One region of the Methylorubrum sp. B1-46 genome, then DNA from elsewhere that is predicted to be linked to it. Evidence: riboswitches for the same ligand, from Rfam matches in the RefSeq annotation. Region 1 holds a riboswitch; each other region holds the start of a gene.
What was found. Region 1 has a riboswitch for cobalamin ahead of LPC10_RS01470 (TonB-dependent siderophore receptor). Riboswitches for the same ligand answer to the same signal wherever they lie in the genome.
Positions count from the first base shown of each region.

Region 2: another riboswitch for cobalamin. It lies ahead of LPC10_RS05695 (TonB-dependent siderophore receptor); the one in region 1 lies ahead of LPC10_RS01470 (TonB-dependent siderophore receptor).
Region 3: another riboswitch for cobalamin. It lies ahead of LPC10_RS07705 (CbtB-domain containing protein); the one in region 1 lies ahead of LPC10_RS01470 (TonB-dependent siderophore receptor).
Region 4: another riboswitch for cobalamin. It lies ahead of LPC10_RS00640 (hypothetical protein); the one in region 1 lies ahead of LPC10_RS01470 (TonB-dependent siderophore receptor).

Region 1 is NZ_CP088247.1:296,724-304,577, forward strand. Features, by position in the region: gene LPC10_RS01465 (PepSY domain-containing protein) at 1-886, opposite strand, end outside; gene LPC10_RS01470 (TonB-dependent siderophore receptor) at 967-3,183, opposite strand; cobalamin riboswitch at 3,306-3,503, opposite strand; gene LPC10_RS01475 (hypothetical protein) at 3,638-4,234, opposite strand; gene LPC10_RS01480 ((2Fe-2S)-binding protein) at 4,371-4,841, shown strand; gene LPC10_RS01485 (molybdopterin cofactor-binding domain-containing protein) at 4,856-7,081, shown strand; gene LPC10_RS01490 (gamma carbonic anhydrase family protein) at 7,224-7,766, opposite strand.
Region 2 is NZ_CP088247.1:1,174,348-1,182,201, reverse strand. Features, by position in the region: gene LPC10_RS05715 (PAS domain S-box protein) at 1-167, opposite strand, end outside; gene LPC10_RS05710 (OsmC family protein) at 442-885, shown strand; gene LPC10_RS05705 (nuclear transport factor 2 family protein) at 915-1,283, shown strand; gene LPC10_RS05700 (DUF2778 domain-containing protein) at 1,402-2,559, opposite strand; cobalamin riboswitch at 2,896-3,104, shown strand; gene LPC10_RS05695 (TonB-dependent siderophore receptor) at 3,210-5,420, shown strand; gene LPC10_RS05690 (DUF1624 domain-containing protein) at 5,420-6,580, shown strand; gene urtA (urea ABC transporter substrate-binding protein) at 6,656-7,854, opposite strand, start outside.
Region 3 is NZ_CP088247.1:1,635,658-1,643,511, reverse strand. Features, by position in the region: gene LPC10_RS07720 (methyl-accepting chemotaxis protein) at 1-170, shown strand, start outside; gene cobO (cob(I)yrinic acid a,c-diamide adenosyltransferase) at 574-1,176, opposite strand; gene cobU (bifunctional adenosylcobinamide kinase/adenosylcobinamide-phosphate guanylyltransferase) at 1,177-1,710, opposite strand; cobalamin riboswitch at 1,777-1,977, shown strand; gene LPC10_RS07705 (CbtB-domain containing protein) at 2,017-2,196, shown strand; gene LPC10_RS07700 (CbtA family protein) at 2,226-3,002, shown strand; gene LPC10_RS07695 (DUF1636 domain-containing protein) at 2,995-3,387, shown strand; gene cobW (cobalamin biosynthesis protein CobW) at 3,391-4,425, shown strand; gene LPC10_RS07685 (DUF4349 domain-containing protein) at 4,422-5,321, shown strand; gene cobN (cobaltochelatase subunit CobN) at 5,335-7,854, shown strand, end outside.
Region 4 is NZ_CP088247.1:115,239-123,092, forward strand. Features, by position in the region: gene LPC10_RS00620 (ABC transporter ATP-binding protein) at 1-564, opposite strand, end outside; gene LPC10_RS00625 (iron ABC transporter permease) at 561-1,541, opposite strand; gene LPC10_RS00630 (ABC transporter substrate-binding protein) at 1,538-2,422, opposite strand; gene LPC10_RS00635 (TonB-dependent receptor) at 2,423-4,609, opposite strand; gene LPC10_RS00640 (hypothetical protein) at 4,609-5,394, opposite strand; cobalamin riboswitch at 5,494-5,704, opposite strand; partial or broken gene LPC10_RS00645 (TonB-dependent receptor domain-containing protein) at 6,363-7,104, shown strand; gene LPC10_RS00650 (hypothetical protein) at 7,149-7,349, shown strand; gene LPC10_RS00655 (polyprenyl synthetase family protein) at 7,783-7,854, opposite strand, start outside.

The DNA.
Region 1 (7,854 bases):
CTTGGCTCGGCGTCCTCGCGCCGAACCAACGGTTCGGGTTCATCGACAGCCAGCCGCTGGCGACGAAGGTCAGTAGGGTCAGGCCGCCGACAAGACCGCCGACATGGTGCCACGCCGCCCAGCCGCGATAGGGCGAAACCGAGCCTGATGCGTAGCGCTGCCGCAGCCGGACACGCAGCAGCCCGACCCATAAACCGGTCACCGCACCGGCAACGGCGACGCCGGAAACCCAGAGAACGACATCCCGCCACAGAGCGGCCTGCGCCCGCAGGGGTGTCAGGTAGATCCAGTGCGGGATGGCGCCGAACCAGTTCCAGAACCGCTCCCGCCTCGTGGTGTCGAGAGCCACCTCGCCCGTGCGGGCGGAGACGTAGAGGCGGGTATCCTCAGGATCGCCGAGGGCGATGAGATGGAACGGCCGCAACGGGTCGTAGCGCGCCGTCACGGACCACTGATCGCGGTCGATCTCGCCGAGGAGCCGGGGCCGCGTCGCGCGCCGGTCGTGGCGGGCGATGGCGAGCGCCTGCCCAGGATCGATGCCGGTGATCAGGCGCCGTCCGCTTGCCAAGACCGTCGCATGCCCGCCATCCCAACCGACGATGCGGTAGACCGGATCCCCATCGAGCATGGCAAGGCGCAGGTCCCGCGGAAAGCGGGTCTGGCCGGCGGCTTCGAGTGCCTCGCTCGGCGTCACCACCACCCGGTCCCAGGCGAGGCGCGGCAGGCCGCCACGTCGCTCCGCCTCGGTCAAGCTGGGAAAGCCGACATACATCATGACGAGGCCGGACACGAACCACGTCACGAACAGGAGGCAGGTGAGGATGCCGAGCCAGCGATGGGCGAGATAGAGCCAGCGCTTGCCGCGCTTGAGGAGCGCACGCCTCATGATCGATCCACCGGCCGCCGGTCGTTGCGACTGCCGAGCCGGGGCCGCTCCCCTTTTGCGAAACACATCGACACGCGCCCTCAGAAGGCGATGTTATAGGCGACCTCGACCGAGCGAGGCCGACCCAGCAGCCACGCCGCCGAACTCCCCGTCACGGGGTAGACCTTGTCGAGCAGGTTGTAGGCGCGCAGGCTGAAATGCGAGGTCTCGCTCACACGGTAATCCACGCTCGCATTGACGACCTCATAGGCTGGCCGGCGGGCCGTGTTGGCGAAGTCGCTGAAGGTCTCGCCGACGAACTGCACGCCGGCGCGCGCCTCCCATCGCGGCGCGAACGCCCAGCTCAGCCAGAGATTGGCGACGCGCTCGGGCACGTTGACCGGCTGGTTGCCGGCGAAGTTGACGGCGACGCCGGCGACGGCCTGCTGGAAATCGTCGTACTGGGCATGCAGCAGGGCGATGTTGCCCTCCACCCGCCAATTCTCCCATAGGCCGAGCGAGGCGAACGCCTCGACGCCGTGCGAGGATTGGCTGCCGACCTGGACCGACACGGACGGGCGCAGCGGATCCACCGTCAGCAGGTTGTCCTTCTTGATCCGGTAGCCGGCCAAGGTGAACTCGCCGCGGCCTTCCCAGAACGACTGCTTGTAGCCGATCTCGATCTGCTCGCCGGTCGAGAGTTGGAAATCCTTCTGCGCCAGCGTCAGCGTGATGAGAGAGTTCACCGGATCGACGGCGGTGGCGTAGCTTGCGTAGAGCGCGCTGTCGGGCGTCGGGTTGTAGACCGCACCGAAGCGATAGCTCACCGCGCTGAAATCCTTGGTGAAGCCGGCCGAAGGATTGCGCGGATCCTCCCGGCGGACGGTGGGCGCATCGTAGCGCGCGCCGGCGATCAGCGAGAGCTGATCGGATAGGACGAGGCGATTCTCAGCAAACAGCGAGTACTGATTGGAACTCGTGAGATAGCCGAGCGTGGTCGGATCAAGGCTGGTGAAGACGCCCGGGCTGAAGACGAACGGATCGACGCTGCTCTCGCCGCGGTAGGGCGCGTTGTTGGTGTGCTTGAACCGGATGTGGTTGATGTCGAAGCCGGCGACAAATTCGTTGCGTAAGCCGAACAGCTCGCCCTTGAAGGCGGCGTCGAAGCGATTGCCGATCTGCTCCTGATCGTGGAAGATCTCGATCGGGCTGGTTCGGCGGATCAGGCCGGTATTCGGCACGAAGCCATAGGTCTCGACGTTGCGCCAGTGCCGATCCGACACGAGACGGTAGGCCGTGTTGCGGATCGTGATGTCGGCAGTCGGCGTCCACTCGGTCTTGAACTGTGTCCAGTTGTCCTTGAAGACGATGCGGCTGTCGTTGACGTTGTAGTTGTTGAATCGAGTTCGCGGATCGATCCGGCCACCGATCAGCGGCGTCCCGAAGTAGCGCAGGGGCTCCTGGTAGCCGTAATCGTGCGACAGGGTGAAGGCGAGGTCGGGCGTCGCCTGGAAGAGCACGGCCCCCGAGACCGCAAGATTGGCGAAATCGCCGTTCTGGCGCAGCCAGCCATCGGCCTGATTGGCGCTGACGTTGAGGCGGTAGAATACGCTCTCGCCGACTGGACCGCCGCTGTCGAAGGCGAGGCGCTTCACGCCATCCGATCCGAGAGCGGCGCGAGCCGCGTTGATCGGGACGGCCGTCGGCTTCTTGGGCACGACGTTGATGACGCCGCCGATGGCACCGTCCCCGTACAAGACCGAGGCCGGTCCGCGCAGCACCTCGATCCGATCGACGTTCCATGTGTCGAAGGGATAGGTGATCGTTCCGGCGCCGACATAGAGCCGGGTGCCGTCGTAGAGCTGCATCACCGAGTTGACACCGGCAAAGCCGCGGGAGGTGTAGGCGCCCAGACCGTTGCCGGGCGCGCCGATCGTCGTGATGCCGGCCGCGTTCTGGGTGATCGCCTCCTGCACGGTTTCCTGACCGCGCTCGCGGATCTTCTGGCCCGGTATCACCTCGATGCTGGCCGGCGTCTGCAGCGGCGAGAGATCGAGACGGCTGCCGCTGCGGTTCGGCGCGGTGAGATTGAGCCCGGTCGGCGCCGCCGTGTAGGGCGTCCGCGCCAGCAGCCGCGTGCCGGATCCGGCTCCCTGCACGGCAAGCTCCTCCAGAGCGACGGCGTGCGATTCGCTGGCAACATCCGTGCGGTCCTGAGCCGCCAGGGAGGTCGCATGCAGAATGAGGGCGCCGGCCGAGAGCAGCAGGGCGGCCGGCAGGTACTCGGCAGGCGAGTGGGGGCGATCAACGGACGACATGGGACGAGCGGCCTCGGGCAACGGCAGTGGCACGTCACCGCGAACGAGGCCTCGGGCCGCATCTCCCCACGGGAGTGGCGCGCCTTCGACACCCGTCAGGACACCCCGCCCGACGCGTTTCGCGTGTGACCACGACTGACGGCAGGTCTCCTGGCTCGCGGGTCGCTGCCCTCTCACCGTCTTCCCGGGCGAGGCTGCCCAGTGACATGGTGGCGGAAGGCTCGCCGCTTACAGTTGCGGGGGCAGCCGCGGCATCGGACTGACGTCCTCACCGCGTTCCCTTTTGATCCCCGAGGGGAACCGTCGAAGCCTAGCTATTCGGCGCCGGCAGGGAGTGTCAATTCCGATCATGGAACTCGGTGTTCGATCGATGTGGCTAACGGTGCAGCCGTCGCTGGGTCGGGCTTCGCCCGCAACGCCTCGACAGCGGGAGGCTGCGGATCGGTGACGTCGGTCACCGACTGCGGCCGGGCGGCAGGATCATCGCCGTGTCCGGGTCCGTGACGTCACCCTGCTGCTGCGGCTCGACCGTCAGCTTCGCAGCGAGTTCGGGCGTCTTGCCTCCCGCCCGCTCCTGGGTCGCCGCAACCTGCTGTTCGCGGGCCTGTTCCGGCGTCAGCTCGCCGCGCACCACAGCACGGGCGAGATTCAGGCTCAGCACGTTCTCGGCCTCGTCCGCGCCGTAGGCCGTAAGCGTGCCCCGCGTCCGATCCGGAATCACGCTGCCGTTGAAGGTCGCCACTGCGCTGAAGAGGTTGAGCGGCACCTTGTAGGGCAGGCTTTGTTCCACAACGTCGCTGTGCTTGGCCGGGAAGTCGTGCTCGGCCCCGACCTTGTGCACCACGGTTCGGATCCACGGCCCGTTTCGGTGCCAGATCAGCAGGGTCGCCGTCTGCTCCTGCGGCGGGCCGTACTTCTCCGCAATCGCTGCCGCGGCCTTGCGAGCGGGCTCCGGCCAGTCCGCCGCGATCGGTTCGGCGGCGCCGGCGCCGCCGGCTGTGAGGACGAGCGCGACGGCGAGGGCGAAGCGGCAGGAGCCGGACGGGGACATGGAACCTCCCTGATGACGCCGGGCCGGATCGGGATCGCACGCGGCGATGAGAGGGTTGCCGCAAAGGAGTCGCGTTGCCCCGGCCCTGCGCTGGGTATAGGCCCTCTCTATAAGAATGGTTCCAGGGAGACGCCCCATGGCGCAGCCGATGTCGCTGGACGTGAACGGGCGCGCGACGTCCGTGACCGTGGACGACCCCGAAACGCCGCTGCTCTACGTGCTGCGCGACGATCTCGGCTTGCACGGCCCGCGCTTCGGCTGCGGGCTGGGCCAGTGCGGTTCCTGCACGGTGCATATCGACGGGCAGGCCGTGCGCTCCTGCGTCACGCCGGTCTCCGGCCTGAAGCCGGGGGCGAAGATCGTGACGCTCGAAGGCCTCGGCGGGCCCGACAAGCTCCACCCGGTGCAGGCCGCCTTCATTGAGGAGCAGGCGGCGCAGTGTGGCTACTGCATCAACGGCATGATCATGCAGTCGGCCGCCCTTCTTAACAAGACACCGAAGCCCGACGAGGCGGCGATCCGGCAGGCGCTGGCGCAGAACCTCTGCCGATGCGGCACTCATCTGCGGATCGTGCGCGCTGTTCAGCGCGCCGCCGGCACGCTGTGAGGGAGGCTGACGCCATGAACGCGCCCACCCTCTCCCGCCGCAATCTGCTTCTCCAGGGCGGCGCCCTGGTCGTCGGCTTCTCGCTCTCCGGAGGCAGAGCCGTCGCGCAGACGGTCTTCGCGCCGGTGACCACCAACGGCTTCTCGAAGCCGGTCGCGCCGGACCAAGTCGACAGCTTCCTGGCGCTCGGCGCCGACGGCCGCGCCACGATCTTCTCCGGCAAGGTCGATCTCGGCACCGGCATCAGGACCGCGATGGCCCAGATCGCCGCGGAGGAGCTCGACCTGCTCCTCGACCGCGTGACGGTCGTGCAGGGCGACACCGCGCTCACCCCCGACCAGGGCCCGACCTACGGCAGCCTCTCGATCCAGAAGGGCGGCGTCGAGATCCGACAAGCGGCCGCGACCGCCCGCGCCCGGCTCCTTCAGCTTGCCGGCGAACGGCTCGGCCTATCCGCCGACGCGCTGGTGAGCGAGAACGGCACCGTGCGGCCGAAGGCGGGCGGAGCGGGCGTCACCTACGGCGAACTCGTCAAGGACGGACGCCTCGACCTCAAGGTCGATCCCGCTATCAAAACCAAGGACCCGTCGGCCTTCGCCCTCGTGGGCACCTCGGTGGCGCGGATCGACATCCCCGACAAGATCACCGGCCGCTTCACCTACATGCAGGATTATCGCGTGCCCGGCATGGTGCATGCCCGCGTGGTCCGCCCGCCCGCCATCGGCGCGGAACTGCAGGGCGTGGACGAGGCTTCGGTCGCGGGAATTCCCGGCCTGATCCGCGTCGTCCGGCAGGGCAACTTCCTCGCGGTCGTCGCCGAGCGGGAATGGGCGGCGGTGAAGGCGGCCGGACAGCTCAAGGCGACATGGTCGCGATGGGAGGGCCTGCCCGAACAGGACAAGCTCTGGCAGCACGTGCGCGCCACGAAGGTGACGAAGGACGACGTCACCAGCAGCACCGGCGATGCCGAGGCGGCTCTGGGGCGGGCCGCCCGCGTTCTGGAAGCGAGCTACGACTTCGCCATCCACACCCATGGCTCGATCGGGCCCTCCTGCGCCATCGCCGAGTTCAAGGACGGGCTGCTCACCTGCTGGACCGCCTCGCAAATGACGCACGCGCTGCGCAAGCAGCTTGCGGCGATGACCGGTCTCGCGCCGGAGGCGGTGCGCTGCATCTACATCGAGGGGTCGGGCTGCTATGGCCGCAACGGCCACGAGGACGCGGCGGGCGACGCGGCGCTGCTCGCCCGCGCGGTCGGCCGGCCGGTGCGGGTGCAATGGTCGCGCGCCGACGAGCACGGCTGGGACCCGAAGGGACCGCCGACGCTGATCGACCTGAAGGCGGGGCTCGACGGCGAGGGCAACGTCGCCGCGTGGTCCTCGCAGTTCCATGTGCCGGAGGGCGCGGCCGGCAACGTGCCGCTGGTGGCGGCCGACCTCGCCGGCCTGCCGCACGAGACCGCGATGTCGCCGGGCAACATCATCCAGAACTCGGCCCTGCCCTATGCCTTCCCGAATGTGCGCACCGTCTGCCACCGGCTGGCCACGACGCCGTTCCGGCCATCGTGGATCCGGACGCCGGGGCGGATGCAGAATACCTATGCCAACGAGGCCTTCCTCGATGAGTGCGCGGCGGCCGCGGGGATCGATCCGCTGGACTATCGCCTGCGCGCGCTCAAGGATCCGCGCGGCATCGAGGTGCTGAAGCGAGCCGCCGAGATCGCGCAATGGGAGGCTCGCCCCTCGCCGGTCAGGGACGTCTCCGGCGACGTGCTGCGGGGCCGTGGCATCTCCTACGTGAAGTACGAGTTGAACCGGACCTACGTGGCCGGCGTGGCCGAGGTTGAAGTCGATCGCCGCACCGGGCGCGTACGCGTGCCGCGCTTCTTCGTGGTTCAGGATTGCGGACAGATCATCAACCCGGACGGCGTGCGCAACCAGCTCGACGGCAACGTCATCCAGACGGTGAGCCGCGTCCTGCTGGAGGAGGTCACCTTCGACCGCGGCGCGGTGACCAGCCTCGACTGGGCGAGCTACCCGATCCTGACCTTCCCCGACGTGCCCAACGTGGTAATCGACCTGATCGATCGACCGACCGAAAAGCCGTGGGGTGCGGGGGAGCCCTCGGCGGCCATCGTTCCGTCGGCGGTGTCGAACGCGATCTTCGATGCGTCGGGCGTCCGCCTGCGCTCGGTGCCGTTCACGCCGGCCAAGGTGAAGGCGGCCCTGCAGGCGAGCTGACGGGCCAGCGGCCGCCACCGCCGGCCCCGGAGCGCCTGTCGCCTCGCGCAGCAGGCGCTCGCCTCGACGTGATCCGTTCGGGGCCGGGACAAGACGGTGCCGCAGTTCACCTCGACCGGTCGGGACATCGGTATGAGGCGCCTCATAGACGGCCCGGATCGACGGGCTCCAAATCCTTCAGGAAGCGCTGGCCGTTGCGGACATACTGCTCGGCCGCCATGCGCGTCATCGCGGTGATGTCCATATCGCGGGTCGGCACGGCCTTGGCGGGCACCCCGACGATGAGGCTGCCGTCCGGGAATTCGGCGCCCTCGCGGACCAGGGCGTTCGCGCCGACGATGCAGCCTCGGCCGATGCGGGCGCCGTTGAGCACCGTGGCGCCCATGCCGATCAGGGTGTCGGCGCCGATGGTGCAGCCGTGGACAATGGCGCCGTGCCCGACGGTCACCCCCTCCCCGATCGTGAGCGGAAAGCCGGGATCGGCGTGCAGCACCGCTCCGTCCTGGATGTTGGTGCGGTCACCGATCTCGATCGGATCGTTGTCGCCGCGGATCACCGCTCCGAACCAGATGCCGACGTCGAGACCGATCCGTACCCGTCCGATGACGTGGGCGCCGGGCGCGACCCAGATTCGGGTCGCGTCCGCGACGTGCGGGGCGTGCTCGCCCAGGCGATAGAGCGCCATGCTCCGTCCTTTCCAACCGTGTTCGCCGCAACCTGACCGGTGCGGGCGGCGCAGGATATCACTATCAACCGGACGGAAGTCGCGGGTT
Region 2 (7,854 bases), 880 kb from region 1:
GTGATGAGATCGAGCGTCTCGCCCAGCGCCTCGGCCTCCGAGAAGCCGAAGATCCGCTCGGCAGCCGGATTCCAGGTGACGATCCGTCCGTCTGCGTCCGAGATCACCACCGCATCGCCGATCGCCGCGACCAGCCCGGATGTGTCGAAGGTCTGCGATGGAGCCATCCGTCGCCTCCTTTGTGCCGCCGCTAGCCCAGAGGCCGCACGGCGAGCGGAGAGGAACAATGGCTGTCGAGGATGCCGCGTTCGGTCATGGCAGGCGTTGCCTCCTTGGCTTCCCAGGTCTCCCGAATTCCGGGTGTCCCAGATCGAGGCCGCTCTTTGCGGTGGCTCATCGATTGGCATCTGGTATACCAGATACGAATAGCAGGTCAAGGCGCACCGCGCGGCTCGAACGAGATCGCGGCGGGGCGGTTGATAGGGAGGCAAGGAGGCCGGAATGTCGGGCAAGCACAGCATCAAGATCCGGCAGATCGAGGCCTACGCGTTCCGGATCGAGTTCGGCGAAGCCTTCGTGCCGCTCATGACCGACGAGCCGGAGCCGATCGGCGGCGGCACCGGTCCCTCGCCGGAGCAGGTGCTGATCGCTGCCGTCAGCAATTGCCTGTGCGCGAGCCTCGCCTTCGCGCTCGGCAAGTACCGGCAGGAGGGCGGCGGCGTGAGCGCCGAGGCGATCGGGCGGGTGGCCCGCAACGCGGAAGGTCGCCTGCGCCTCGTCGGGATCGAGGTCGACATCGCCCTTGGCGCATCGGCCGAGTCGATGGACCGGCTCGACCGGGTTCTCGCTCAGTTCGAGCAGTTCTGCACCGTATCCGAGAGCGTCAAGGCCGGGGTTCCGGTGGCGGTCGCGGTGCGGGACGGGCAGGGTAACCGCCTGAAATAGACACGTCTCACGAATAGGGAGGAGCAACGATGAGCGAGAACGAGAGGGACGTGGCGCGCGAGCCCGAGGATCTGGCCCGGCTCTTCCACGAGCGGGCCAATGCCGGCGATGCCGAGGGGCTGGTCGCCCTGTACGAGCCGCAGGCTGTGGTCGCCGCGGGCGACATCGTGGCGAGTGGGCACGACGAGATCCGCCGCTTCTACACGGATCTGCTGGCCCGCAAGTCGGACTTTCCCGAGCCCGAGACGCTGCCGGCGATCCGCAACGGCGACCTCGCGCTCACCTTCGCGCGGCTGCCGAACGGTGCGCTCTCGGTCGAGTCGGCCCGCCGGCAGCCGGACGGCACGTGGCGCTGGGCGATCGACCAGCTCAAGATCAAGCCGGTCACGAAGGGCTGACGTCAGGGGTTTCGAAAGGACGGCTCCTTTTCATAAGTTCCAGGCCAGAGCCCTGGTTGAAGGGAGGCCGGGGTTCCACCCCGGCGCTCAGCCAAAGGAATGATCCCCTTGGGATCCTTCAATCCGCGGAGGCCGAACGGCGCGGCGTGGTGCTGCGCCGGTTGGCGAAGACGCCGGGGGCGGTGCCGGGCACCACGACCATGCGCCGAACCTCGCCGCGCAGGTAGGCCTGGAGGAAGCGGGTGTAGTTCTTGAACACGACGCAGCCGTTCGAGGCGCCGCTCGGGCCCAGCATGTAGGTGTGAGCGAGGATGCCATCGCGGCCGTGGATGGCGGCCGAACCGCCGACCGGGTTGAGGCGGATCGCCCGCACCCCGTGGAACAGGGCCTCGCGCTCCCGCAGGTCGTAGACGCCGGGCGGGGTGGCGCCGCGCATCCGGACGTGGACGTAGTCCGGGTTGTCCTGAGCGACGCCGAGGCCGGAATGGGCCTCCAGCACCTCGCCGTTCGGCAGGGTCACGGTCGCGGCGCTGATGTCGTAGACGGCCACGCCCGGCTCGGAGACCGGACCCGGCACGACCCGCCGCCGTGCGGCCGAATCGACCGCGCCGCTGTCGAGCCCGGCATAGGCCATCGCCTTGTTCGAGGCCGGTGCGGGCGACGAGGAGCCGGGCAGGTCGAACATCTTCTCGAAGAACGAGCGGTCGTCGGTCACCGCGGCGCTGAACACGCTGCGGGTCGGCTCGGTGGAGGCACGCGCCGTCGAGGCCATCCAGTTCGAGGCGGCGCGGGCAGTCTGCATCCGCGGTTCGTAGCGGAACTCCTCAGGGCGCCGCACCGGCAGGGGCACGGTGAGCGCGACGCGGGCCACCGGCGCGGCCGGGCGCGGTGCGGCGGCGGGCGGCACCTCGGCCATCGCAGCCGCGGGGAGGGCGGCCAGGGTCACGGCCGGCTCGGGCGCCGCCGGCGTCCGGACGGCGATTGCCTTCGGGGCCTGTGGGACGAAACCCCGAGTGGCGGTGTCGAGAACCGGCGCGGGGTCGAACATCGAGGCCAGGGCGCTCGGTGCGGCCGGCGCCTTCTCCGCCTGTCCGGCGTCATCGGACACCTGCACGGTCTCCGTCGGCAAGGGCTCCTCGGCATTCTGCGGCTGCAGCAGGCCGGCCAGCGCCAGGCCGCCGAGGGCGGTGAGCGCGAGGGCGGCAAGGGGCTGCCCGCGTCGACGGCGGACGACGGGCCGGGCGGAGCGACTCTGGACGAGCTCGGCGATGTCCATGCGGGCGGTACTCGACAACGCGGATCCCACACGGCCTCCCGCCGTCGTTTCCGGCTTAACTGTGCCAGAATGACGATCGAGATGGCTTTGCCGATTAGGGAATGATCAACCTTAAGCCTTTCCGTATTGAACGGGATCTTGGTTAATCTTGCCTAAACCGTAGCCCTGCCCGCTAAAAAACGCTCGATCACGATTTTTAGGGTCGAGTGGTGTCGCGGGGCATCGATGCACCGGCGTTCCGGTTTGCCGCGCAGGGCAGTGTGCCTCATGGGTCACAAGTTGTGTAATGTTGTTACATCTCATCGGGCGGCCTGTTGACCCTGCATCGCGGCGCAGCGAAGTTGCTGCGGTCAAGGTTCCCCCGGATGCAGGTTCGGGGGCTAAGAGGGAATTCGGTAAGCCCGTCCGGGCGAAGCCGAAGCTGCCCCCGCAACTGTGAGCGGTGAGCCCCGTCAGGAATGGTCATTGGTGCACCGCACCGGGAAGGCTGGGACGGAGGCGCGGACCCGTGAGCCAGGAGACCTGCCTTGGCGTGACGATGTCCCCCGGGCGGGGTGTTCCGGCGGCGTGCCTGAGCGGCGAGCGCGTATCCATGCGCTCGCAGTTCGGCATCCGCTCCGGCTCGCGCCCGCACAGCCAGAGCGCGCCCTGTGAGAGTTCGGACGAGCCTGAATGCCACCGATGTTGCGAGGCCGGTCCGGCGCCCGCACTGGATGCTGGCCGCCCTGCTCTGCGCCGGCCTGCCCGGCCCGCAGGCGCGGGCGCAGGAAGCGGTGACCCTGGAGGAATTGGCGGTCGAGGGGGAGGGGCGTGGCCAGGGCGTCGGGAACGGCGCGCCCGACGGCCGGACGGCGGCGGCCGGCACGGTCGGCCTGATCGGTCCGACACCGGGCTACCGCGCCGACCGCGCGGTGAGCAGCACGAAGACCGACACGCCCCAGCGCGACGTGCCCCAGGTCGTCACCGTGGCGCCGCGTGAGGTCATCACGGATCTGACCGCCACCCGCGTCGACCGTGTCTTCAACTACACGCCGGGCGTGGCGCAGCAGAACAATTTCGGCGGCCTCTCGGTGTTCAGCTACGCCATCCGCGGCGTCACCACCTCCGAGATCTACAAGAACGGCTTTCCCCTGAACCGCGGCACGCCGCCCCCGCCGGATACGCAGAACGTCGAGCGCATCGAGGTTCTGAAGGGCCCCGGCGGCGGCTTGTTCGGGCGCAGCGATCCGGGCGGGCTCGTCAACATCATCACCAAGCAGCCCACCGTCGAGCGCTTCGTCGAGATGGGTGGGCTGTGGGGCTCGTTCGGGCAGTTCCGCGGCACGGTCGATTCCGGCGGCGCGCTGAACGAGGAGGGCACGGTCCTCTACCGCTTCAACCTCGCCGCCGGTGCCCAGGGGAGTTTTCGCGATTTCGTGGACAGCGACCGATTGCTCGTCGCGCCCGTCCTGAGCTGGCAGATCACGCCGGACACCCGGATCACCGTCGAGACCGAGTTCCTGCGCAACCGCATCGTGTTCGATCGCGGCGTCATCGCCCTCAACGGGCGGCTCGGAATCCTGCCGATCTCGCGCTTCCTCGGCGAACCGGGCCAAAGCACCTACCAGACCAACAACACCATGCAGGTGCGGGTCGATCACCGCTTCAACGCCGACTGGCAGATGCGGCTCGCCACCCACTTCAACACCGGTACGCTGGAGGGCGAATCCGCCGAGATCCGCGCCATCGCCGCCGATAACCGCACCGTCTCGCGGGACCGCAACTTCCGCGACTACCGCTGGGACACGGCGATCGGCCAAGCGGAGGTGGTCGGGCGCTTCGACACCGCCGGCATCGGCCACACGATGCTGCTCGGCTTCGAGCGCGAGAGCACCGACAGCCGCGTGCTCTACCTGCGCTCGAACTTCCGCACGAGCCCCTACGCCATCGACATCTACGATCCGCGCTACGGCCAGCCGCTGCCGCCGCTCACCATCCCGCGCAACAACTTGGAGCGGATCACCAACACCGCCCTCTACGCGCAGGACCAGATCGCCTTGAGCCCGGAATGGAAGGCGCTCGTCGGGGTGCGCTTCGACTTCTTCGAGCAGTCGTTCCGTGAGCGCACTGAGCGCTCCCAGGTCGATCAAACCTACTTCGCGGCGACCCCGCGAGCGGGCCTCGTCTACCAGCCGACCCCGGAACTCGCGCTCTTCGCCAATGTCGGCACGAGCTTCCGGCCCAATATCGGGCCCGATGCCGCCGCCGTGGCGCTTTCCGGGCCATTCGCGCCGGAGACCGGCATCGGCTACGAGGTCGGGAGCAAGATCGACCTCTACGGCGGCGCCCTGGCGCTGACCGCCACCGCCTTCCGGGTCGACCGGGAGAACGTGCTGACGCCCGACCCCAACAACACGGCCTTCTCGCTCGCTGCCGGCGGAGTGCGCAGCGAGGGCTTCGAGTTGACGGCCGCCGGCCAGATCACGCCGGAGATCAAGATTCTCGCGGGCTACGTCTATGCCGACGCGGTCGTGACCAAGGACAACGTGCTGCCGGTGGGCTCGCCGCTCATCAACGTGCCGCGGCACTCGGGCAGTCTGCTCGCGGTCCACGAAGTGCAGACCGGTCCGTGGAAGGGGCTCGGCCTCGGCGGCGGCGTGCGCGGCGTCGGCGACCGGCCGGCGGACGCGGTCAACAGCTTCGCGCTGCCGGCCTACATCGCCGTCGATGCCCTGGCCTATTACCGTTACGAGAACTTCCGCTTCGGGCTGAACGTCGAGAACGTGTTCGACACCGAGTATTACGAGAGTTCGCTCAACCGCTTCCGGGTCTATCCCGGCTCGCCGCGCCGCTTCACCGGCACGCTGAGCGTGCGGTTCTGATGGTCTCTCCGTCGGGCGCAACTCCGGTTCCGCGCACTCGCATCGGCGCCATCGATGCCCTGCGTGGGCTCGTGATGCTCCTGATGCTCGTCGATCATGTGCGCGAGTTCTTCTACCTGCACGCCCAGGTGAGCGACCCGGTCAACCTCGCAGCGACACCGCCGGACCTGTTCCTGACGCGGGCCGCCTCACATTTCTGTGCACCGGTCTTCCTGCTGCTGACGGGGCTCGCGGCGAGCCTCTACGGGCAGAAGCACGGCAGCCGGGCGGCGACCTCCGCCTTTCTGATCAAGCGCGGGCTGTTCCTGATCGTCCTCGAAGTGACGCTCGTGAACCTCGCCTGGACCCTCAACCCGCTGCCGCCGATCCTCTACCTGCAGGTGATCTGGGCGATCGGCCTCAGCATGGTGGCGCTTGGCCTCCTGCTCTGGCTGCCGCGGCCGGTTCTGATCGGCGTCGCGCTGGCGATCATGCTCGGCCACAACGCCCTCGACGGCGTCGTGCTCGCGCCCGATCAACCGGGCTACGCGCTGTGGGCCGTGCTGCACCAGCGCGGGATGATCCCGCTGCCCTGGGGCGCGGCACGCACCTCCTATCCGGTCTTGCCCTGGATCGGCGTCATCGCGGCGGGCTACGCGCTCGGGCCACTCTACGCATCCGGTATCGACCCAGCCCGGCGCCGCCGACGCCTCGTCACCCTTGGGCTCGCGAGCCTGACGGCGTTCCTGATCCTGCGCGGCCTCAACGGTTACGGCGACCCGCATCCCTGGCAGGCGGGCAAGGACGGGATCGCGCGCGCGCTGTCCTTCATCAACCTCACCAAGTATCCGCCCTCGGCCGATTTCCTGCTCGCCACCCTCGGCCCCGGCCTGCTGCTGCTCGCGCTGTTCGAGCGCCTGCCGGATCGGCGCCTGCGCTGGCTCGCCGTGTTCGGCGGGGCGCCGCTGTTCTTCTATCTCGCCCATCTCTGGGCCCTGCGTCTCGTCTATGGCGGCCTCACCGCCCTCGACCTCGCCGGCGCCTCCGGCCGGATCGAGGCCGGTGCGCCGTGGCAGATCTGGCCGATCGCGGCGGCCTTCGCGCTCGCCCTCTACCCGGCCTGTCTCTGGATGGTGCGGCTGAAGCGGCGCAGCGCGTGGCCGGGGTTGAGCTACTTGTAAAGGCCGAGATCCGGGGAGCGACCGCGTTGCGCGCATCCCCTCGCCCCGCCTGCGGGGAGAGGGGACAGGTTGAGGTTACTGATACCCCTTCGGGAAGGGGTTCGGCTCGATCAGCTCCGGGCTTTCGTAGACCACGTCGAACTGGCCGTCTGCGCGCGCCCGCGCCACACGGGTCTTCGACCAGAGATGGTGGTTCTCGTGGATCTTCACGAAGCCCTCCGGCGCATCCTTCATCTCGATGCCGGGCGAGGCCTCGATCACCCGGTCGATCTCGAAGCTGCCGGCCTTCTCCACCGCTGCCTTCCACAGGAAGGGACTCAAGTAAGCCGCCTGGGTCGCATCGCCGATCACCGTCTTCTCGCCCCAGCGCTTCTTGAAGGCGGCGACAAACTTCTCGTTGGCCGGGTTCTTCAATGACTGGAAGTACTTCATGCAGGTATAAGCGTCGGCGATGTTCTCGCCGCCGATGCCGTCCACTTCGTCCTCGGTGACGGAGACGGTGACGAGGATCTGCTTCTTCAGATCGATGCCGGCCGCCTTGAGCTGCTTGTAGAACGCCACGTTCGAGCCGCCGACGACGGTCGAGAAGATCACGTCCGGCTTCTTCAGCTTGATCTTGTTGATGACCGAGTTGAACTGGGTGTGGCCGAGCGGGAAGTATTCCTCGCCCGCCACCGTGCCCTTCAGCACGCTGGTGATGTGCCGGGTGGCGATCTTGTTGGTGGTGCGTGGCCAGATGTAGTCCGAGCCGACCAGGAAGAAGGATTTGGCAGCCTTCTCCTTGCCGACCCAGTCGAGGCCCGCCAGCGTCTGCTGCGTCGCCTCCTGGCCGGTATAGATCACGTTCTTGGACTGCTCCAGGCCCTCGTAATAGGTCGGATAGTACAGCAGGCCGTTATACTGCTCGAAGACCGGCAGCACCGCCTTGCGCGAGGCCGATGTCATGCAGCCGAACACGGCTGCGCAGTGATCGTTGACGACGAGCTTGCGCGCCTTCTCGGCGAAGGTCGGCCAGTCGGAGGCGCCGTCCTCCTGGATGATCTTGATCTGCCGGCCGAGCACGCCGCCGGCCGCGTTGATCTCCTCGATGGCGAGTTTCTCGCCCTGCGTCGTCCCGGTCTCGGAGATCGCCATGGTACCGGTGAGCGAATGCAGGATGCCGACAGTCACCTCCTTGTCGGTCACGGCGAGCGCGCCCGCGCCGGTCTGCGCGAAGGCGCGCCCCGGCAGGGCGCCGAGCAGCGGCGAGGCGGCAAGGCCGAGGAGAAGGCGAC
Region 3 (7,854 bases), 1.3 Mb from region 1:
CGGCTGGCACCTCGGAGGTGACCACGAACATCGCCGAGGTCGCGCAGGAGGCGGAGGGCGCCGGGCACGCCGCTCAGGCCGTTGCATCAGCCGCCAATGGCCTGGCAGGGCAATCCAATGCGCTACGCGTCGAAATGGAGCAGTTTCTCGCGAACGTCCGCGCAGCCTAGTTCAGGCAAAGGCTTGGCGCACTACAGAAATCTGCAACGACACATCATGGTTGCAGATCAAATATATTATCCAAAAACTTGGGAATCAATGCGCGAAGAATAGGCAAGCGCTTTTCGCCAAAATGTCCTGGCCAGCTGGAAGGGCTGCTTTCCACTTAGCAGCCCTTCAACGTCGATCTGATACTGTTTCCGCTTGGAGAGTTCGACCTTGCGTTGACCTTCGTCATTCCGGGGCGCCGCAGGCGAACCCGGAATCCACGACTGGCCTCGCAGGCGCCGGGCCTCCCGCATCACGGGTGGATCCCGGCTTCCGCTGCGCGGCCCCGGATGACGGGGGACAGCCCTACCGAAGGGATTAACCGGATTCGGTATGATTGGCTTTGGCCTGGAATCGCGCGCAACCTTAGAACTCGATCCCCTCCTGCGCTTTCACCCCCGCGGAAAAATGGTGCTTCACGCTGCCCATCTCGGTGACGAGGTCGGCGGCTTCGATCAGGGCCGGCTTGGCGTTGCGGCCGGTGACGACGACGTGGAGGTCGGGGCGTCGGGCGGCGAGGTCGGCCAGCACCGCGTTGAGATCGAGGTAATCGTAGCGTAGCGCGATGTTCAACTCGTCGAGGACGAGAAGACGGATCGTCTCGTCCGCCATCAGCGCGCGGGCGGTCTCCCAGGCGTTGCGGCAGGCGGCGATGTCGCGGGCCTTGTCCTGCGTCTCCCAGGTGAAGCCCTCGCCGAGCGCGTGCCATGCGATCTGGTCACCGAAGTTCTTCAGCGCGCGGGCCTCGCCGGTGTCCCAGGCGCCCTTGATGAACTGCACCACGCCGACCCGGTGCCCGCGCCCGAGCATCCGCAGCACGAGGCCGAGCGCGGCCGTCGTCTTGCCCTTGCCGGGGCCGGTATGGACGATGAGCAGGCCCTTCTCGATCTTCTTGGAAGCAACCTCGGCGTCCTGCACCGCCTTGCGCTTGGCCATCTTCTCGCGGTGACGCGCGTCGTCTTCGGTCATCTAAGGAGTCTCGCGTGAGGGTTTGACCGTCAGGGGCAGGCCGGCAACCGTGAGGACGACGCGGTCGGCCTCGCGCGCCAGCCGCTGGTGCAGCCGCCCGGCCGCATCGCGGAAACGGCGGGCGAGCGCGTTGTCCGGCACGATGCCGAGGCCGACCTCGCTGGCCACCAGCACCAGCGGGCCCGGTGCCGCGGCGCAGGTCCGCGCCAGCGCCTCGGTCGCCGCATCGAGATCGGCCTCGGCCAAGAGCAGGTTGGTGAGCCAGAGCGTGAGGCAATCGACCAGCACCGGTCCAGTCGCGGCGGCAATCGCTTCCGGCAGGGCCGTCGGCACGTCGAGGGTGTGCCAGGAATCCGAGCGCCGCGCCCGGTGCTCGCCGATCCGGGCGCGCATCTCGTCGTCCCAGGCTTGCGCCGTGGCGATGTAGAGCCAGGGGGCGGGGCAAGCCTCGATCAGCCGCTCCGCATAGGCGCTCTTGCCCGAGCGCGCGCCGCCGAGCACCAGCGTCATCCGGTCGGGCGCCGCATCCGTCATGGCCGCCGGTTTGCACCGAGCCTGCCCGTTCACGCAATGGCGCTTTGCAAGGCCCGCCGCTCCGCGTTACAAGCGGCGGGTGACGGTGCCCCGGCAACGGGGTGAAAAGGGAATGCGGTGAGAGGTTTTGCCGAAACCTCGATTCCGCGGCTGCCCCCGCAACTGTAAGCGGCGAGTTCCTGCCACGAGCCACCGGGTGATCCGGGAAGGCGGCAGGCGCGAGACCAGCCGCGAGCCAGGAGACCTGCCGTCCGACGATTTTTGTTCTCGAACGCCGCCGGTGGGGCGGCCGGAGCCCGTGACCCGATGACGACTGCGACCCTTCACACCCAGGCCACCGCCCGCTCCGCCGAGGGCGCCCGCGCGCTTCTCGTTGCCGCCTTCCTCGGCCTCGGTCTCGTCTTCGTGGCGGGCTTCGCCCCGGCCTCCGTGCTGCACAACGCGGCGCACGATTTCCGCCACGCGCAGAACTTCCCCTGCCACTGATCCGCGTTCCAGCGGCTCAAAGCGGTTCCATGATTTCCCGATTGCTGTCGGCGGCGCTCGTCGCCGGCTTCCTCGCGTCCGTCGTCGCGACGGGCCTTCAGCTCGCGCTGACCTCCCCGCTGATCCTTCAGGCGGAGACCTACGAGGGCGAGGGCGCGCATGCCGCCCTCGCGCCTTCCCGCGATTCCGCGCCCTTCGCGTCCCTGATCGTCCCGGCCCATGCACCCTCGCAGCATGCCCACGGCGGGGCCGGTCACGACCATGACAAGGCCGACGAGTGGCAGCCCGCGCCCGGCCTGCAGCGGATGGCTTTCACCGGGCTGGCCACGCTGGTCGGCGGTGTCGGCTACGCGCTGCTGCTGGCGGCGGTGATGCTGGCTCTGCGCCGTGAGCCGACGCCGCAGAGCGGGCTCGTCGTCGGCGTGGCGGGCTTCCTCGCGGTGGCGCTCGCCCCCGCCATCGGTTTGCCGCCGGAACTGCCCGGCATGGGCGCGGCGCCGCTCGTGCTGCGCCAGTCGTGGTGGCTGATGACGGTGGTCGCCACAGGGCTCGGCCTCTACCTGATCGCTGTGCGGCGGGTGCCGCTGACGATCCTGGGCGGCCTCGTCCTCATCGTCGCGCCGCACCTTGCCGGGGCGCCGCAATCGGTCGACACCGTCTCCTCGCAGGTGCCGCCGGCCGCGGCCGCACAGTTCGCCGCGCGCTCGCTCGCCATCGGCTTCGTGTTCTGGGCGGTGATCGGACTCACTTATGGCTGGGCCTGGAGGCTGTTCGGCCGCGAGGCGGGCGCCCGCGCCCATGCCTGATCCCGACAGCGCGACCCTGTCCGTCTGCATCACCTGCCGCGCGGCGGGTGACACGTCCGAGCCGCGCGCCGGGGCCAAGCTTCTGGCCGCGCTGCGGGCGGAGGCCGAACGCGAACCGGTGCCGGGCCTGACGATCGAGGGGGCCGAGTGCCTCTCGGTCTGCAAGCGGCCCTGCACGGTGGCCGTCGTCTCACCGAACCGCTGGACCTACGTCTACGGCGATTTCGACGCCCTGGAAGATCCCGAGACCTCGGCCCGCACATTGCTCGCGGGCCTGCGCCGCTACCTCGAGACGCCCGACGGCGTCGTGCCCTGGCGCGAGCGGCCGGAGGCGTTCCGCAAGGGCGTCGTCGCCCGCATCCCGCCGCTGAACCGGACGCGCTGACCCATGAGCCTCGTCGACAAGATCCCCTGCACCATCGTCACCGGCTTCCTCGGCGCCGGCAAGACGACGCTCGTGCGCCACACGGTGGAGAATGCGGGCGGGCGCCGGCTCGCCATCATCGTCAACGAGTTCGGCGATCTCGGCTTCGACGGCTCGTTTCTCGCCGCCTGCGGCATCGAGGGCTGCAACGAGGATTCGGTGGTGGAGCTGCCCAACGGCTGCATCTGCTGCACGGTCGCCGACGACTTCGTGCCGGCGCTGACAAAGCTTCTCGACCGGCCCGAGCCGCCGGAGCACATCCTGATCGAGACCTCCGGCCTCGCGCTGCCCAAGCCCCTGGTCCAGGCCTTCCAGTGGCCGGCGATCCGCTCGCGGGTGACCGTGGACGGCGTGATCGCGGTGGTGGACGGCCCGGCGGTCGCCTCGGGCCTGTTCGCCGAAGACCCGAACGCGCTCGCCAACCAGCGCGCGGCGGACCAATCGGTCGATCACGACAATCCGCTGGAGGAGGTGTTCGAGGACCAGATCCTCTGCGCCGATCTCGTGGTGCTCAACAAATCCGATCTGCTCGACGAGGCGGGCCGCCAAAAGGTCCGCACCGAGATCGAGGCGCACCTGCCGCGCGCCGTCGAGATCGTCGCGACCGAGCACGGCCGCCTCGATCCGCGGGTGCTGCTCGGCATCGCGGCGGCGGCGGAGGACGATCTCGACGCCCGCCCCTCGCATCACGGCGAAGGCGAGGACCACGACCACGACGACTTCGAATCCGTCGCGATCCCGGTCGGCGTCGCCGTCAGCCCGGAAGACCTGTCCGCCCGCGTGGAAAAGGCGGCCGAGACCGAGGGTGTGCTGCGGATCAAGGGCTTTGTCGAGGTGAAAGGCAAGCCGATGCGCCTCGTGGTGCAGGGTGTTGGCCGGCGCGTCGCCTCCCACTACGACCGCCCCTGGAAGGGCTCGGAGCCCCGCGACGGGCGCCTCGTCGTCATCGGCCTCAAAGGGTTCGATCAGGACGCGGTCGCCGCCGCCCTGCGCGGATGAGCCGGGGCGTGGCTGCAGGTCGGCTGCCGCGCGGGTGTCTGTTCGCGGCCGTTGCCGCGCTCACCCTCCTCGCCGGCTGTTCCGATGCCCGGCGCGAAGTGCGCCAGGGCAGGGAGGGGGCCGATGCGGCGGCTCCGGCCCCGTTCGTCTCCGCCGCGCGCGAGGGCAGTGCGGCCAAGCTCGCCTACCGCCACGACCTCACCGTCGGCCTCGCGCCGGACCGGGTGGCGCCGCATTTCGCCGCCGCCCGCGACCGCTGCCTCGCCGAGGCCGCGACCTGCACGCTGCTGAATTCCTCGATCCGGGATGGCAGCGGCACCCGCCCGCCGCAGGCGCAGATTCAAGTGCGGCTGCCGCACGAAGCGGTCGCGCCTTACGTCGCCTTCGTCACCGCGCCCCTGCCGGGCGAGGCGGCGGGCGACGTCGCCTTGATCGAGCAGGCGACCCGCGCCGAGGATCTGACCGCCTCGATTGCCGATACCGGCCGGCGGCTCGCCCAGCTCAACGACTACCGCACCCGCCTGACCGCGCTCGCCGAGAAGCCGGACAACCGGGCCGAGGATCTCATCAAGATCGCGGGCGAGCTGGCGCAGGTCCAGAGCCAGATCGAGGAGTCGGAGGGGACGCGCCGCGGACTCGACGAGCGCGTGGACACCGAGATCGTCACGGTGAACTTCCGCGCCAGTCAGGCGCGGGCCGGGGCCTTCGCGCCGGTGCAGGAGGTCTGGGCCCGCAGCGGCCCAATCCTCGGCGAGAGCGCGGCGACCGCCCTGCGGTTTACGGTCGCGAGTCTGCCCTGGCTGCCGATCGTCCTCTTGGCCATCTTGCTCCTGCGGCTGGTCTGGCGCATCCGGCGCAAGCGGGCGCAGCCGGCTCGCAACCGCCTGGAGTCGTGAGGGCGCCTGCGCCATGCACCTGATCCGCCTCGATACGGTCTCCCTCGACGAGGGCGAGGCGGCGGTCGATCTCGGCCAGAGCCCGGGCGAGATCGTGTTTCTGTCGTTCACCGACACGGACCTCGCAGCCGTCGCCCGGGCGCACACGGCCGAGCCCGGCCTGCCCTCGCTCCGGCTCGCCAAGCTGGCGCAACTGCGCCACCCGATGTCGGTCGATCTCTACGTCGATGCGGTGATCGCCCGGGCGAAGGTCTGCGTCATCCGCTGCCTCGGCGGGCTCGATTACTGGCGTTACGGCATCGAGCGCGTCGCCGCCGCCGCGCGCGCCAACGGCGTGCGGCTCGCGGTGCTGCCCGGCGACGACCGGCCGGACCCGCGCCTCGACGCCTTCTCAACCCTGCCGCCCGAGACCTGCGCGCGCCTCGACGCCTATTTTCGCGCGGGCGGACCGGAGAACCTGACGAACCTGCTGCGCAGCCTCGCGCGGGAGGCGGGCGCCGCCGTCGAACCGGAGCCGCCGCGGGCGCTGCCGCGCGGCTTCGCGTGGTGCCCCGGCTGCGGGCCGCTTTCCCTTGAGACGGCGATGCAGGCCGCCGGGCCGGGGCCGCTGGCGCTGCTGCTGGTCTACCGCTCGGCGGTGCTCTCCGGCGAGACCGCGCCGGCCGTGCAGCTTGCCGCCGCCTTGCAGGAACGTGGCATGGCTTGCATCACGCTCGCGGTGTCGAGCCTGAAGGACCCGTCAGCCGTCGCGACCTTGCGCGCGACGCTTTCGCGGCGTCGCCCCGACATCGTGCTCGCCGCCACCGCCTTCTCCGCCCGCGACGATGCCGGCTTCGTGCTCGACGCCGCCGATTGCCCCGTGCTTCAGGCCTACACGATCGGCGCCCCGCGCGCCGCATGGTCCGCGTCCGCGCGCGGCATGAACGCGTCCGACCTCGCCATGCAGATCGCGCTGCCGGAATTCGACGGGCGGCTCTCGGGATTTCCGATCTCGTTCAAGGAGGAGGCGGAGGCCGTCGAGGGTTTTTCGGAACGCCGCGCCGTGCCCGATCCCGCCGGCATCGCCGCTTTGGCCGAGCGCGCCGCCGCCTGGGTTCATCTGCGTAGAACGCCGCGTGAAAAGCGCCGATTGGCTATGGTGCTGTCCGATTACCCCGCCCGCGGCGGACGGGCCGGATACGCCGTCGGCCTCGACACGCCGGAGAGCGCCCGCGCCATCGCTGCCGACCTCGCCGCGGCGGGCTTTGCGGCGGGCGATCTGCCCGAGGCGGGCGCGCTGATGGAGGCACTGACGGAGGGTGAGCCGGGTTTTTCGGTCTCGCTGGCCGATTACGTGGCTTGGTTCGAGGGGCTGCCGGAGGCGCGGCGGGCGGAACTCACCGAGCGTTGGGGCTCACCGGAGGACGATCCGGTGTGCCGCGACGGCGCGTTCCGGTTCCGGATGGTGCGCACGGCTGCCGCGCACATCCCCTCTCCCGGCACGCGGGGAGAGGGCTTCGGCGACCACAGACCTCGGGTGTTCCCGAGTTCTGATCCAAGGTGCCCAAGTCGGGCAGGCCCGACTTGGGGCGTCGCCGGTGCGAGGCGGCAGCCGAAGGTGAGGGGGCCGCTCCGCGAGGAGCTCGACTTGAAGCGCCCCCTCACGCTCGCTGCCGCTTGTCGCAACGACGTCGAGGTCGTCGCGACCCTCTCCCCGCACGCGGGGAGAGGGGATGCGCTTGACGCCCCGCGCGAGGCTGGCGGCGGCGGAAGCCTCACCCTGTTCCTCCAGCCCGACCGCGGCCGTAGCACCGACCGCAAGGCCGGCTACCACGATCCCGACGAGCCGCCGACCCACGCCTACCTCGCCTTCTACCTGGGTCTGCGCGCAGACTTCGACGCGCTGATCCATCTCGGCACCCACGGCACCACCGAGTGGCTGCCGGGCAAGGCGGTGGCGCTCGCGGCCGATTGCTGGCCGGCACTCGCCGTCGGGGCGCTGCCGGTGGTCTATCCTTTCATCGTCGACGATCCCGGCGAGGCCGCGCCAGCCAAGCGCCGCCTCGGCGGGATCGCGCTCGGCCATCTCACCCCCACGGTCGAGGCTGCCGGGCTCACGCCTGAGGCCGCGGCGCTCCGTGAACTGGTGGAAGAATATTCCGCCGCGAGCGTGCTCGATCCGCGCCGGGCCGGGTTGATCGCCGAGGCGATCCTGGATGAAGCGGCTTCCAACGGCCTGCTCGCAGGGGCGGGTATCGATGGCGACACGCCGATGGCCGACGCGCTGACCGCGCTCGACGCGCATCTGTGCGATCTCGGTGAGACCCCGTTCCGCGACGGCCTGCACGTGTTCGGCCGCGCCCCTGCCGATGCCGGCGAGCCGGTTCGCGCCAGCGCCGAGGCCGAGCGCGCCGCTCTGATTGCCGCCCTCGACGGCCGCTTCGTCGCGCCGGGCCCCGCCGGCTCGCCCTCGCGTGGGCGACAGGACGTGATGCCCACCGGCCGCAACCTGACGACGCTCGACCCGCGTGCCCTCCCGACCCGCGCCGCGACC
Region 4 (7,854 bases), 180 kb from region 1:
ATGTAAGACGAGGACGACGATCCGTTCGCGGGCATAAGCGTGAAGTCGCCGTATCAGGTCGATGCGGTAGCCGATGTCGAGGCTCGCTCCTGGTTCATCGGCAAGCAGCACCTCCGGTTCAGCGATCATAGTTGCGGCGAGCAGCGCCCGTGCCCGTTCGCCGCCAGAGATGCGCGACCAGGGGCGCTCGGCAAGATCGATGAGATCATGGGTGCATAGGATCTCATCAAGACGGCGCTCGGCGCCCGGCATCCGGCTCGCACCGAGTTCGACGATCGTGCGCACGGTGTAGTCCCAGGCCGGCTGGAACGTCTGTGGCAGATACCCGATGCGGCGGGCGCGCTCCTGGGGCGGTAGGCCCACGACGGGTCGGCCATCAAGCATCGCGACACCGGCTTGCGGGCGTGAAAGGCCGGCCAGCGTGCGCAGAAGGGTCGATTTGCCCGCCCCATTCGGGCCGATCAACCCGATGAGGGCGCCGGGCTTGATGTCGAGATCGACCGCATCGAGCAGACGGTGAGCGCCTGCCGTCACAGTGATGCCCTTGGCGATAAGGTGGGTCATGCGCGAAGCCTGCGGCGCAGCAGGACGAGGAAGAATGGTCCGCCCGCCGCGGCGGTGACGAGGCCGAGCGGCAACTCGGCCGGCGGCAGAACGGCGCGGGCGAGCCCGTCGCAGACGATGACCAGGGCGGCGCCCGTCGCGGCCGAAATCGGCAGCAGCGCGCGGTGGCGCGGTCCGACCCACCAGCGGGCGATGTGGGGGGCAACAAGACCGACGAAGGCAACGAGACCACCATAGGCGACGGCGAGCGCCACAACGGCGGCGCCGACCAGTACGGCGCAGGCAGTGAAGCGGTCGGCAACAAGTCCGAAGGCACGAGCCTGATCCTCACCCAGACCGAGGAGGTCGAGGCCGCGGGACAGAAGAAGGCTCATACACAGGGCGAAAGCCGCTAGGCCAGCGAGCAGAGCGAGGCCCGTCCAGTCCGGCGTCTGAATGCCACCGAGCGTCCAGCTCAGAACGATCTGTAGGCTGACGCTTTCATCCGAAAGAGCGAGCATCAGGAACGAGCGAGCCGCGCCCAGTATCGCTGCCACGGCGACACCTGCCAGCAGCAGGCCAGCGGCATCCGCCGCGCCCGAGCCTCGCGCGACGGCAAGCACCAGCACGGTTGCGGCCCAAGCCCCCAAGAAGGCGAGGCCGCCAAGCGCGAGGCTCGACGGAAGGCCGAGCGGCACGAGCAGGGCGACGGTCGCTCCGATCGCCGCACCGCCGGAGGCGCCGAGCAGGTAGGGCTCGGCGAGAGGATTGCGGAACACCCCCTGGAAGATCGCGCCGCCCAGGCCGAGCATGGCTCCGACGAGACCGGCAGCGAGCACGCGCGGCAGGCGCCAGTCACGCAGCAGGCGCGTCCGCAGGTCATCGGTCCCGCCGAGGACGTGGATGATCTCCAGCGGCCCGGCCCAGTCGTGTCCGGCCGCGAGGCCAAACAACAGGGCGAGAGCGAGGATGGCGGCAATCGGTAGGATGAGCCTCACGGCGCGGTCTGAGCTGGATGGAGAAGGGCAGCCAGGCGCTCGATCCCGTCGACCGTGCGTGGGCCCGGAATCAGGAACTCGGCGCGCGGCAGGGTGTGAGCGCGGCCGGTCCGTACGGAGCGCATCTCACGAAAGCTCGGCCGAGCCGTGAGCTCTGCCAGCTCCCACTCCTGTCCAGCGAGAAGAAGCACATCCGGATCCGCGGCGAGGACCGCCTCGGGCGAGACTTGGGCGATTCCGCGATTGGCGAGCGCCGGACAAGTGCCGGCGCGGACGAGGGCATCACCGGTGTAGGTATCCTGACGCGCAACCAGCAGCAGCCCATTGCCGAGACGTCCGGTCACGAGGATCGTGCGGGGGCAAACCGTGCCTGCGAGCCTGCGGGCTACTGCTGCGAGCCGCGCCTCCAGCCCCGCCGCGACCGCCTCCCCGCGCTCCGCCTCTCCGAGGGCCCGCCCAACGAGGCGAATGTTGCCGAGCACCTCATCGAGGCTGCGGCTCGTCAGCACGATCACCGGCAGGCCGAGCCGCTCCATCGGTGCGAGGAGTTGATGCACCGCCTGCCGGGCCGGCGTGACGAGCACGAGGTCCGGGTTCTGCGCCACAACGGCATCGACCGAGAAGCCGAGGCGACCGCCGACGACGGGTTTGTTTGCGGCTTCGGGCGGGTAGCGGGTGAAGGCGTCGATGCCGACGATGCGGTCCGTGAGACCAAGGACCGCCACCAACTCCGTGTTCGAGGAGAAGATCGTCACGACCCGCCGCGGGGCTGCCGGCAGCTCCACGGCCCGACCGAGGGCATCGGTCAGCCGGATTGGCTCGGCCATAGCCGGACTGGCCGCAGTCAGTCCGGCGAGAGCCCCGATGATCGCCACGCGCATTCAGAAGCGCGCCTGCAGGCCGAGTTGCAGATCCCGACCGGGTGCGGAGGTGCCGCCTCCGCCGTTGTAAAGACGCAGGTCGGCCAGGGTCGGCTGCTGCCCAGCGATGGCGATGAAGAGCGGGTGGTAGTTCACGTCGAACAAGTTGCGCACCTGCGCGAACAGCTTCACTCCCGGCAGCAGGTCCACCTCACCGCGTATGTTGACGAGGACGAAGGGATCCTTGCGCCAGATGTACTCGCGGTAGGGCTCGGCCGCGGGCACGAGCAGGTTCTCCTCCGTGTTGTACCAGACCGGACCGTTGAGCACCCCCTGAACCTGGATCGTCCAGGGATAGGGGATGTCGGTCTGACCGAAGCGAGTGCCGAGGGCGAGCTGGTACTCGTAGACGCGCTCGACCCGGCGCGTGTTGGCGGTGGCGACGCTGACGGCGCCCTCGTCCTTCATGTCGAAGTTGTAGTTGCCGTTGGCGTAAGCCCGCCAGCGCCAGATGCCCGGCTCCCAGCCGAGGGTGCGTATCATGTCCGTCTCGTACTGAACCTCGATGCCGCGGATAACCACGTCGCCCGCGTTGTTCACGTAGTCCGAGGTGTTGCTGTTGGGCCCGCGCGAGCGGGTGATGATGCGGTCCGAGATGATGTTCTGGAACAAAGCCACATCGAGGCGCGAGACCCCGTTCGTCAGGGTGGTGCCGATCTCGATCTGCTCGCTCGTCTCGGGCCGGATGTTCGCATTGCCGAAGACGCGCCCGCCGCCCAGCGTGTTGAAGTCGGCGGCGATCTCAGTGGCGGTCGGCGCCCGGAAGCCCGACGAGGCGCCGACGCGGAAGGCGGCCCAGTCGGTTGCTCGGTAGGTCGCGCCGACGGAGTAGGTCGTGGCCTCGTAGGGGCGCGATCCGGTGATCTGTCCGGCGAGGAACGGCGTCGGATCGAAGCTCGTGGTGCCGTAGGTCTGGCGGATGCCGGCCCGCAGCGTCACCCGGTCGTCGAACAGGCGCTGGGTGTCCTCGACGTAGAGGGCGTGGAACTGGTCGGTCTGGTTGTTGTCCTGCGGCGAGACCTGGGCCAACGGGTTGCCGGGCACGCCCACGCGGAAGCGATCGGAGCGCAGCCGGCTCGTCTCCCAATCCCAGCCGAGAAGCAGATCGTTGCCTGCAAACAGGCTCACGCGTGGCTGGAAGCGGGTGCCGAGGATGTCGAGGTAGCGCGAGTTGAAATCCGCCTGCGTCCCCGGCACAGGGAGCCCGGTTCCGCCGCGCTGGACCGGCGAGGCCCATTTGAAACGGTCCTCGTCGGTGACGCTGTAGAACTGCGCGAACAGGCTCGCGCGCCCGTCATCGGTGCGGCCGGTATAGCTCGCATCGAACGAACCGTTGATCCGGTTGTCTCGGCTGTAGAGGTTGCCACCGGAACCGCGGAAGCCGACCCCGTAAATGCCGTCCGTGCGAAGCGTGGAATCGAGTCGCTGGTTCGGGTCGATCTGGAAGCCGAGCGCGCCGGTGATGCCCATCCGGTTCCACTGAGTATTGGCCATCCGGTCGCCCGAACCGGCATAGTAGTCGTCGCGCTTGGCCCCCGAGAGGCCGAGATAGTAGTCGAACGGACCGACGACCCCACCGGTCTGCGCACGTCCCTGCGCCAGCCCCCAGACGCCGCCGATGCCCTCGACAAGGGGGCCGGGCGCCGTGCGGCCGGTCTTCAGGATGATGTTGATGACGCCGCCGATGTTCTGGCTGCCGTAGATCACCGAGGAGGGCCCGCGCACGATCTCGATCCGCTCGACATCGGCGATGGAAAGCTTGGAGAGGTTCGCCGTACCAGCCCGGCGGCCGTTCATGAGGACGAGGACCTGACTGCGGAAGTCCTTGCCTTGGCCGTCGGTGGCACCGCCGCGGATGTTGATCGAGGTCTGGCCCGGCGTCCATTCCGAGAAGAAGCCGACGGCGTTCTCGGCCAGCAGATCGGTCACCGATTTGGCGGTGGTGTTCTCGATCGTCGTACGGTCGATGACTTGGACGGTGCCGGCGATCTCGGAGCGCGGCTCGGGCCGGCCGGTAGCGGTCACCACGAGCTCATCGAGGCTCACCGCGGCGCTGCCGACGACGGGGGTGCCTTCCTGTGCCATCGCGGAGACTGAGTGCGTGCTGCCGGCAAGGAGGAGCACGAGAGGGAAAATGGCGCGAGGCATCACGAGGCGGTCCTCCACACGAGGAGGGCGGAAGCTCGGGGAACGGAGAGGCGGTGTCCGCCAGGCACGGGCACGGCTTGGGCTGAAAGATGTTCGTAAAGCTCGCGTCGGCGGCCGTCATCGAGGGCCCAACCGAGGCGGTCGGCAAGGTGCCCGGAAGTCCGCTCCAAGTCTCGAACGACGGCGCTGAAGGTCCACTCTGCTCGCGCCGCGATGGATGGCTGATCACATGGCGGCAGGTTGCGTAGAACGACGTCGATGCCCGGCGTCTCGTCTTCACCGTGCCAGGCAGACGGCAGACAGCCGGCAAGGCAAAGCCCTCGTGGGCCACGCTGTGCCGGAACCAGCCAGATGACATTGCTGCGGGCCCAAGCGCGGCACTGACGCAAGAACACGCCCGCATCCGTGAGCGGGGCAGCGATATTGGCGGCCAGCACGGTGTCTGCGGATCCTTTGGGCAGATCGGCTTGTTGCCACCCCACTGGCAGAAGGTGCGGCGGCGGCACGAGCGCCCGCAGGCGCTGCTGCATCCCTATGTTCGGCTCGACGGCGATCCAGGCGGCAAGCGGATCGCGCACGGCTTGGCCGAGCTGCCCACCCCCGGCTCCGACATCAAGCAGGTCACCAATGCGCGGCACTGCCGCTCGAACAAGCGGTGCGACATGCGCGACGTAGTCGGATGTGTCGATGCCGACCGCGTAGAGTTCGAGAGGATCGACGCCGACCTCGCTCGCTTCAGGCGGCGCAACGCTGAAGGGTCGTATGATTGTGCAACTCAGTTCCATCGGTCCTTCCCCGAACCTTGACGGGGGACCGTGGGCGCAAGCCGACGTCGCGGCTGCCGCAACGTGCGTTCATGCGGCCCGTTGGGACACCCCGCCCACGAGACATTTCACGGTCAAGGCAGGTCTCCTGGCTCACAGGTCGCCGCCACCCGTCTGGCCTTCCCGGTGATCTCTCACCAGTGACGCAGATCGACGGATGACTCGCCGCTTACAGTTGCGGGGGCAGCTCCGGTTTGGGCGCAAGCGCCGCACCGGATTCCCTCTTAGCTCGCCATATCGGATGGCGAGAACCTTGATCGCAGCTCATAGACCAAGCGGCGTGAAGGTTGTCAACCGCCAGAAAACTATCTCATGTTGATCTAATTCGCCGAGCCAATTTACTTGATATCGTATGCGGCAGCTCCACTCACGAGCAGATGTGGCCAGCAACACAGAAAAAGCGAAGCTCACCTTCTCAGCGCCAGGCTGGCAGTCTTTGTGCATGGAGGAGCTTCAGGCGGACGGGGCAGCATCGGCACTCTTGAAGAGGGCAATCGCACCCCTGGATACCTCGCACACAGGTGTCGAGCCGGTTTGCACATCGCCGCGGCACGTGTCTCTCGATCGACAGAGCGGGTAGCGCGTTCGGGCCCAGTTCAGATTTATGTAATGTTATAACATTGCGTTCTTGTCAAGCGCCGAATCCGATGCTCAGCGGTCGCTCGCATATGGACAGCGCCGTTGCTGTGGAATGTATGAATCGGGAGCACGAACTCAGCGGTGGATTGCGGTAGCCGGCATCAGCGCCGAGAACACGACGATCAACGGCCGGAACATCACCTACGGCTTCCCGGCTGCAGGCGGCGTCACCACCACGCTGGCCAACATCGACCGCAGCTTCCTGAACGTCGCGCCCGAGCTTTCCCTTCTACCGGCCCGACACCGAGTGGCAGTTCCGGGGGCGGGTCGCCACCGGCTACGCCACACCCTCGGCCTCGAACCTCACCGTCACCTCCGCCGGTGTGCCAGGCAACAACGGACAGCTTCAGACTCAGGAAAACCTCGGTTTCGATGTCGGCGTCGACAGGACGCCGCTACCCGGCGTCCGCTTCAGCGTGACCGGCTTCTACGAGTTCTTCCACAACGAGCTCGTCACGCAGTCGCCCGGCGCCGGCCTCCGAGCATCGCGGTGTCGAGGTTGGGGCGGACTGGGCCTTCGCGCCTGGCTGGCGGGCGACCGCCGCTTATACCTTCGACGACCAGATCTACACGAGGTACGTCGAGCAGCTCAGCGCCGGCAGCCTGACCCGACGCTTCGACCGGGCGGGCAATCACATCCCCGGCGTGCCCGCTCACCAGCTCCTGGCGCGCGTGGGCTACGAGGAGGCCACTGGCCCCCTGGCGGGCCTGGGCGGCTACGTGGAAACGGTGTTCCAGGACGACCTCTTCATCGACAACGCCAACCTGCTGAAGGCGCCCGGCTACGCCATCGTGAACCTGAACGTTCACTACACGAAGGAGCTCGTCGGCTACGCCAAGCGGCTGAACCTGTTCGTCGAGGCGCAGAACGTCTTCGACAGGAGCTACATCGCCTCGGCCCAGAACCTCGCCAACTCGATCAGCGCCGTTTCCGGCCTACAGAACGGAGCGGGCGTCCTGGCCAACACCACCGGTCCGGTGTTCGCGGGTGCTCCGCGCAACTTCGTCGGCGGCATACGGCTGTCCTTCTGATGCCCTCAAGCAGCGCAGCGCCGGTGGCGTGGCAGGGTCTCTTGATGCGTGCCTGGCGTGCGGCCATCGCGGTGGCTGCCCGGTTCGCGCTTACGCGGCAGGCGGTGCTCGGTCGCGCGAGCCTCGTGGCCTCCCGCGACCCCGCGCACGTCCTCTGCCAGCAGGATGCGGGCAGCAGCGAGGGGCCGTTTAAGGCGCCCCCTCGTATGGGCACCCGGATTGCTGCCTCGTCACCCACGCCCTGAGCTTCGCCTCGGTCCCGCCCGTGTCGTCGGTGCCGTTCATCTGGCCTGCTCGTAAGGCCATTGCAGTGACCTGGCGCCCTGAGGTCTTCGCCTGTCCCCGCGGCCCTCCAGTAACTGGAGCCGGCGCACGCGCGCCTCCCGCCGCCGGATCGATCACCGTTCCCTGATCCTTCAGGCCACGGACCTCATGCCATGTACCGAGCCCCCAGGTCGAGTTCTACAGCCTATTTCTACTCGCTCGACCGCACCGGCGCACAGCTTTGCGGCGTGCCCACGTAGCTGCCGCTCGACAGGCGCATCTCAAAAAGAAAATGCAACTGTAATGCTAGGGCTTCCATCGCCTTGCACTTCAGAAGCCAAGGTTCAATACCAGTGTACTGAATCATAGGCGCCCGCGGCAATTCAACTGCGAAAGAGTGTCGAGCTTCCACAGCTACGCCTTGCGCGCAACTGCGAAGCGGGCTGCTTGGCGCAGTACTGCGGCGGCCTCGTTCCACTGCGAAAC